Regions from separate parts of the Micromonospora sp. CA-249363 genome, predicted to be linked through region 1. Evidence: riboswitches for the same ligand, from Rfam matches in the RefSeq annotation. Region 1 holds a riboswitch; the other holds the start of a gene.
What was found. Region 1 has a riboswitch for thiamine pyrophosphate ahead of thiE (thiamine phosphate synthase). Riboswitches for the same ligand answer to the same signal wherever they lie in the genome.

Region 1 (3,401 bases):
GGCGGTGATCGGGGTGAGGACGATGCCGTGGCGGTGGTGCCCGGTCGCGGCCAGCACGTCCGGCCGGCCGGGCAGCGGCCCGAGGATCGGGGCGTTGTCCGGGGTACCGGGCCGCAGACCGGCGACGGCCTCCACCAGCTCGTACTCGGCCAGTTCGGGCAGCAGGTCGACGCCGGCGCGCAGCAGTCGTTGCACCGCGCCGGCGGTGACGGTGGTGTCGGACCGCTCCTCGACCGTCGCGCCGAGCACCACCTCTCCGTCGGCGCGGGGCACCAGGTAGACGTGCTCGCCGTCGGCGTACCCCCGGATCACGTGCCGGAAGCCCGGCGCGACGCCGCCGGGCGCGCGCAGCCGGAGGATCTGGCCCTTCACCGGCCGCACGGGCAGGCCGGTGAGGGCGGCGGCGCCGCAACCGGCCGCGACCACGGTGACCTTGGCGTCCACCTCGGCCAGGCGACGGACCGGCTGCGGCACGAACGCCGCGCCGGCCCGTCGCGCGGCCGTGCGCAGCGCCGGCACCAGCCGCCGAGGATCGACCTGGTGGTCGGTGGGCGCGAGCGCGCCGCCGCGCACCCGGGGCGCGAGCGCCGGCTCGCGGTCGCGCAGCTCACTGGGGCGCAGCGGCGTCACCGGCAGGCCAAGACCCTGTTGGTACGCCCACAGCCGACGCGCCTCGGCCAGGTCGTCGCCGGTCAGCCCGACCATCAGGGTGCCCTCGGTCCGGTAGCCGATCGGCGTGCCACTGGCCTCGGTCAGCTCGGCGGCGAACGCGGGCCACCGCGCGGCGGACGCCACCAGCAGTTCGGTCAGCCGCCGTTCCCCGAAGTACGCCTCGGCGACCGGGGAGAGCATCCCGGCGGCGACGGCGGACGCCCCCGAGCCGGGCGTCGGGTCGTGCACCTCGACGCGCAGCCCGCGGCTGGCACAGCGCCACGCGATGGCCAGCCCGATCGGGCCCGCGCCCACCACCGCCACGTCGGCGCGGGTCACGCGAGCGCCCGCAGCAGCTCGGTGGTCGCCCGCCCGGGATCGGCGGCCGAGGCGATCGCGCCGACCACGGCCACCCCGTACGCCCCGGCGGCCCGCAGCGCCGGCACCCGGTCGGCGGTCACTCCCCCGATCGCGATGACCGGCACGTCGACGGCGTCGGCGACGTCGCGTATTCCGACCGACCCGATGGGGTCGGGCAGACCGGTCTTGGTGCTGGTGGCGTGGCACGGGCCGACGCCCAGGTAGTTGGCCCCGGCGAGGACGGCCTGCACCGCGGATCGCGGCTCGCGGGCGGTGACGCCCAGCACGCCGGTGGGGCCGAGCACGTGGCGGGCCGCGGCGACCGGCAGGTCGTCGGCGCCGACGTGTCCACCCGCGGCGCCGATCGCGAGCGCCACGTGCAGCCGGTCGTTGACCAGGCACGTCGCCCCGTACGGGGCGCAGAGCGCCAGCACCCGGGCGGCCAGGTCGTACGCCTCGCGGTCGGTGGCGGAGTCCTCGACCCGGACCTGCACGACGAGGTCGGCCTGGGCTGCCGCGAGGGCGGCCCGGACCACGGTGAGTGGATCGCGCCCGGGTCGGGTGTCGGTGATCAGATGCAGTCGCCCAAGGGACGGCACGGCAACGCTCCTCCCTGCGCCGGCATTACCCGGATCAGGTTCGACGGTCGGGGGCTGTCAGCCCCCCTCTCAGCCCGGTACACCGGGCTCCCGTGGGTTACTTGCGTGTCACCGTACGACAGTTCCGTCCCTCTGCCAAGAGAGGGTCGACGGGCCCGAGGCGACGCATCGATCGGGGTGCTTTCTCCGGTCCTGTTCGGAATGTCGCCCGCCGTTGCAGAACCGTTACCCGCCGGCATCTTGCCGGACATCGATGCAGCAGAACTAATTTGTTCAGCGATTCGACAAAATGCCGGCGTGGACGCCCTGGCACGGCGTCTCCACCGGCTCCATCTGGGACGGTCTTCGGCGAGCCGGCCCCGCGAGCCCTGTCCACCGCGACATTGGAGGCGGCGTGTCCCGTTCTCGTCGTGCCCGTGTACCACTCACCGCTACCCTGTTGTCCCTCGCGCTGACGTCGACGGCCCTGATCGGGTCCCCGGCGCAGGCGGCTCCGACCGGAGCGCAGATCCCCGCGCGAGACGTGCCTGTCGCGGCTCCGCTCTCCCAGGCGGCGCCGGCAGCACCGAAGGCCGCAGCGGCCGACCCCTACTCCGTCCTGGTCTTCTCGAAGACCGCCGGCTTCCGCCACGACTCCATCCCCACCGGTATCGCCGCCATCCAGCAGCTCGGCGCGACCAACGGCTTCACGGTGGACACCACCGAGGACGGCGCCGCGTTCAGCGACGCCAACCTGGCCAAGTACAAGGCCGTGATCTGGCTCTCCACCACCGGCGACGTCCTCAACGCCGACCAGCAGGCCGCCTTCGAGCGCTACGTGAAGGCCGGCGGCGGTTACGTCGGCATCCACGCCGCCTCGGACACCGAGTACAGCTGGGCCTGGTACGGCGACCTGGTCGGCGCGTACTTCGCCAACCACCCGCAGAACCAGCAGGCCACGGTCAAGGTGGAGGACCACGCGCACCCGTCCACCGCCGAGCTTCCGGACCGCTGGTCCCGGTTCGACGAGTGGTACAACTTCCAGACCAACCCGCGGCCGGACGTGCACGTGCTGGCCAGCCTGGACGAGAAGAGCTACACCCCGGGCGCCGGCGCGATGGGCGCCGACCACCCGACGGCGTGGTGCCAGGACTTCGACGGTGGCCGCTCCTGGTACACCGGCGGCGGGCACACCCGTGAGTCGTACGCCGAGCCCGAGTTCCTCAAGCACCTGCTCGGCGGCATCCAGACGGCGGCCGGCGTGGTCGACGCCGACTGCGGCGCGTCGAAGACCGCCAGCTTCGAGAAGGTCACGCTGGACAGCAACACCAGCAACCCGATGGAGCTGGACATCGCCCCCGACGGGCGGGTCTTCTACATCGAGCGCGACGGTCGGGTGCAGATCATCAAGCCGGACACCGGCAACACCGTCACCGCCGTCGACCTGGACGTCTTCACCGGCAACGAGGACGGCCTGATCGGCATCAGGCTCGACCCGGACTTCGCCACCAACAAGTGGGTGTACCTGTACTACGCCCCGAACGACAACGTGGCGCGGAACCTGCTGTCCCGGTTCACCGTGACCGGCGACACCATCGACCTGGCGAGCGAGAAGCAGGTGCTGCGGGTCGACACCCAGCGCAACACCTGCTGCCACGCGGGCGGCAGCATGACCTTCGACAGCGCCGGCAACCTCTACCTGGCCACCGGTGACAACACCAACCCGTTCGAGTCGAACGCGTACGCGCCGCTCGACGAGCGTCCGGGTCGCCAGGACTACGACTCGCAGCGCACCTCGGCCAACACGAACGA
Region 2 (3,401 bases), 670 kb from region 1:
GCTGAGGCGTCGCGCCTCCCCGCCGGAGAGGGTGTACGGGTTGGCCGCCGCGAGCCGGGTCAGTCGTAACCGGTCGAGTAGCCCGGCCACCGTCTCCTTGACGGCCGTCTCCGGTTGACCCGTCCGGCGTGGGCCGAGCGCCAGCTCGTCGAAGACGGTGCCGGTGACGAACTGGTGCTCCGGGTCCTGGAAGACCGAGCCGATCCGTCGCGCCAGCGTGGGCGCGCGCCAGCGGTGCGGGGGAGTGCGATGGTGGGCGTCGGCCAGCTCGGCCGAGGCGCTGACCCGGCCCGTTCCCGGTTTGAGCAGTCCGCCGAGCAGCAGCGCCAGGGTGGACTTGCCGGCCCCGTTCGGTCCTCGTACGGCGAGGGTCTCTCCGGCGCGTACCGTCAGATCGGTGGGGCCCAGCCGCGACGGCAGGCCGAGCCGGTCGGCGGTGAGCAACACGGCACCCGCGGCGGCGGTGGCCCGGCGCGGCGCGATGGGGTGACCGGGCACCCAGACGCCCTCGGCGGCGAGGGCGTCGCCGTGCGCGGCGAAGACCGCTTCGGGCGGCCCGTCCGCGCGGACGCCGCCGCCGGGCTCCAGGACGACCACCCGGTCGACCAGGGGCAACGCCTCGGCGACCCGGTGTTCGACGAGGATCAGGGTGGTGTCGGCGTCCAGCGCGCCCGCCACGGCGCCTCGCACCAGGGCGGCCCCGTCCGGGTCGAGGTTGGCGGTGGGCTCGTCGAGCAGCAGCAGGCCGGGGCGCAGGGCCAGCGCGCCGGCCAGGGCGAGGCGCTGCTGCTCGCCGCCGGAGAGGGCGGCCGTGTTGCGGTCCCGGGGGTACGGGAAGCCGACCCGCCGTAGCGCCTCGTCGACGCGGGGCCAGATCTCGTCCGTCGGTACGCCCCGGTTCTCCAACCCGAACGCGACGTCGTCGCCGCTGCGTGCCATGACCAGCTGGGTCTGCGGGTCCTGGAAGACGATACCGACCCGTTCCCGGCCCTTGCGGGGGTCGAGCCCGTCGATCTCGACGGTGCCCTCCTGCTCACCGGAGTCCTCCGGCAGCAGCCCGGCCAGCGCGGCGAGCAGGGTGCTCTTGCCGGCCCCCGAGGGCCCGAGCAGGAGTACCCGCTCGCCGTCCTCCACCCGGAGGTCCACCCCGCGCAGGGCCCAGGCCCGCCGCCCGGCGTGCCGCCACCCGAACCCCCGCAGCAGTACCCCCACAACCCCTCCTTCCAGGTCCCTTCACGCTGTTGATCAAGAGGTTCGCGTCAGAATTCCGCCTCGCGGTGACGCGAACCTCTTGATCAACGAGGCCGGGTCGGACGGGGCAGCGTCAGATCAGGGCGCGAGTTCGGCCTGATGGGAGGCGGTCCAGGACGCCGGTGTTGGCCAGGGCGCGGGTGAGCGCCCAGCCGCCGACTCCCGCGATGATCGTGGCGCTGACGATGGTGAGCAGCGCGTACGGGATGCGGTAGTTGACCAGCTCGGTCTCGCTGTTCCAGACGAAGAAGTCGAACAGGGCCGCGCTGAGGCCGGTCAGCGCGCCGGCCAGCACGGCGGTCGGCAGCCCGTACGACCGGTAGCGGAAGGCGGCGAACGCCAGCTCGGCGCCGAGGCCCTGCACGATGCCCTGCGGGATGACCGTGCCGGCCCACTGGCTGCCCAGCAGCGCGGAGACGACCGCGGCCACCGTCTCGCAGTAGAGGGCGGCCCCGGGCTTGCGGATGACCAGCCCGCCGACCACGGCCGGCATCAGCCACACGCCGTAGATGAGCGTCTGCGCCGGCGGGAAGAACGCGAACGCGCCCTCGGTGGCGCTCCACACCAGGCCCCAGGCCCAGAAGATGACGCCGAAGGCGACCGCGATCACCGAGGCGACCACGATGTCGATCGTGCGCCAACGGTTGGTGGTGTTGTCCATACTGTGCTCCCAGTTCAGTGGAACGAACCAGGAGAAGACGCACGCCGCGCGTCCGGTGGCACCGGACTCACGGCGCGGCTGGAGGTCGACCGAACTCCCTGCGCTGGCATTACCCAGATCAGGTTCGAGGGTCTGCGGGCGTACCCGCACTCTCAGCGCTGTGCGCTCCCCTGTCGGATGTGAAGTTGTCTCGCTGACGCTAGCACCGACCAGGGGTAACAGCCCAGCAGGGCGTTCCGGCGTCCGTGCAACCGGGCCGGCGCGACGACGGCTGGGTAGGCTGACGATCATGCAGGTCGACGCGCGGGGTCTGACATTCGAGGTACGCACCAGCGGCCCGTCCGACGGCGCGCCCGTTCTGCTGCTGCACGGATTTCCCCAGCACAGCGGCGAGTGGGACGAGGTCGTGCCACCGCTGCACGCCGCCGGCCTGCGCACGTACGCCCTCGACCAACGGGGCTACTCGCCGGGCGCGCGCCCCGCCGAGGTGGCGGGGTATCGCATACCCGAACTGGTCGCCGACACGGTCGCGGTGCTCGACGCGCTCGGTCTGGACGCCGTGCACCTCGTCGGCCACGACTGGGGCGCGGTCGTGGCCTGGGCGGTGGCCGCCGCGCACCCGGACCGGGTCCGTACGTTGACGGCGGTGTCGGTGCCGCATCCGGCGGCCATGGCGCACGCGCTCGCCACCGACGGCCAGCAGAAGGCCCGCTCGTCGTACATCGCGCTGTTCCGCAAGCCGGGCAAGGCCGAGAAGGTGCTGTTGGCGTGGCACGCGACGGCGCTGCGCAAGCTGCTGAGCGGGGTGGGCGACGCCGCCCGGGTGAACCGCTACGCCGACCCGATGCGCGAGCCGGGCGCGCTCACCGCCGCTCTGAACTGGTACCGGGCGATGTCCGGCGCCGACCTGGCCGCCGTCGGCCCGGTCGCCGTACCGACCACCTACGTCTGGAGTGACCGGGACGTCGCGATCGGCCGGACCGCCGCCGAGGCGTGCGCCGCCCACGTGACCGGCGACTACCTCTTCGTACCCCTGACCGGGGTGAGCCACTGGATCCCGGACGCCGCGCCCGCCGCGCTGGCCGAGGCGGTCCTGGCGCGGGTCGCCGGGACGGCCTGAGCCGTGACCGTTCCCGTCGGCGGACCGGGCACCCGTCGGTCGATCGCCGCGCAGCTGCGCCTGCTGGGCGTACGCCCCGGGTCGACGGTTCTGGTGCACGCCGGGATGCGCCCGCTGGGCTACGTCTGCGGCGGGCCGCAGGCGCTGGTGCTCGCCCTGCGTGACGCGCTCGGCCCGGACGGCACGATCGTGGTGCCAACCCACACCCCCGACAACAGCGACCCGGCGCAGTGGCGCAACCCGCCGGTGCCGGTGGACTGGTGGCCGCTGATCCGCGCCGAGATGCCCGGCTTCGACCCGGTGACCACGCCGAGCCGCTACATGGGCGTCTTCGCCGAGACGGTCCGCTGCTGGCCCGAAGCGCTGCGC

Region 2: another riboswitch for thiamine pyrophosphate. It lies ahead of ACQPZK_RS24615 (ECF transporter S component); the one in region 1 lies ahead of thiE (thiamine phosphate synthase).

Annotation. Positions count from the first base shown of each region.
Region 1 covers NZ_CP192020.1:6,211,573-6,214,973, forward strand. Annotated here, with positions in the region: gene thiO (glycine oxidase ThiO) at 1-990, opposite strand, end outside; gene thiE (thiamine phosphate synthase) at 987-1,610, opposite strand; TPP riboswitch at 1,605-1,714, opposite strand; gene ACQPZK_RS27770 (ThuA domain-containing protein) at 2,005-3,401, shown strand, end outside.
Region 2 covers NZ_CP192020.1:5,545,501-5,548,901, reverse strand. Annotated here, with positions in the region: gene ACQPZK_RS24620 (ABC transporter ATP-binding protein) at 1-1,212, opposite strand, end outside; gene ACQPZK_RS24615 (ECF transporter S component) at 1,325-1,912, opposite strand; TPP riboswitch at 1,990-2,094, opposite strand; gene ACQPZK_RS24610 (alpha/beta fold hydrolase) at 2,202-3,032, shown strand; gene ACQPZK_RS24605 (aminoglycoside N(3)-acetyltransferase) at 3,036-3,401, shown strand, end outside.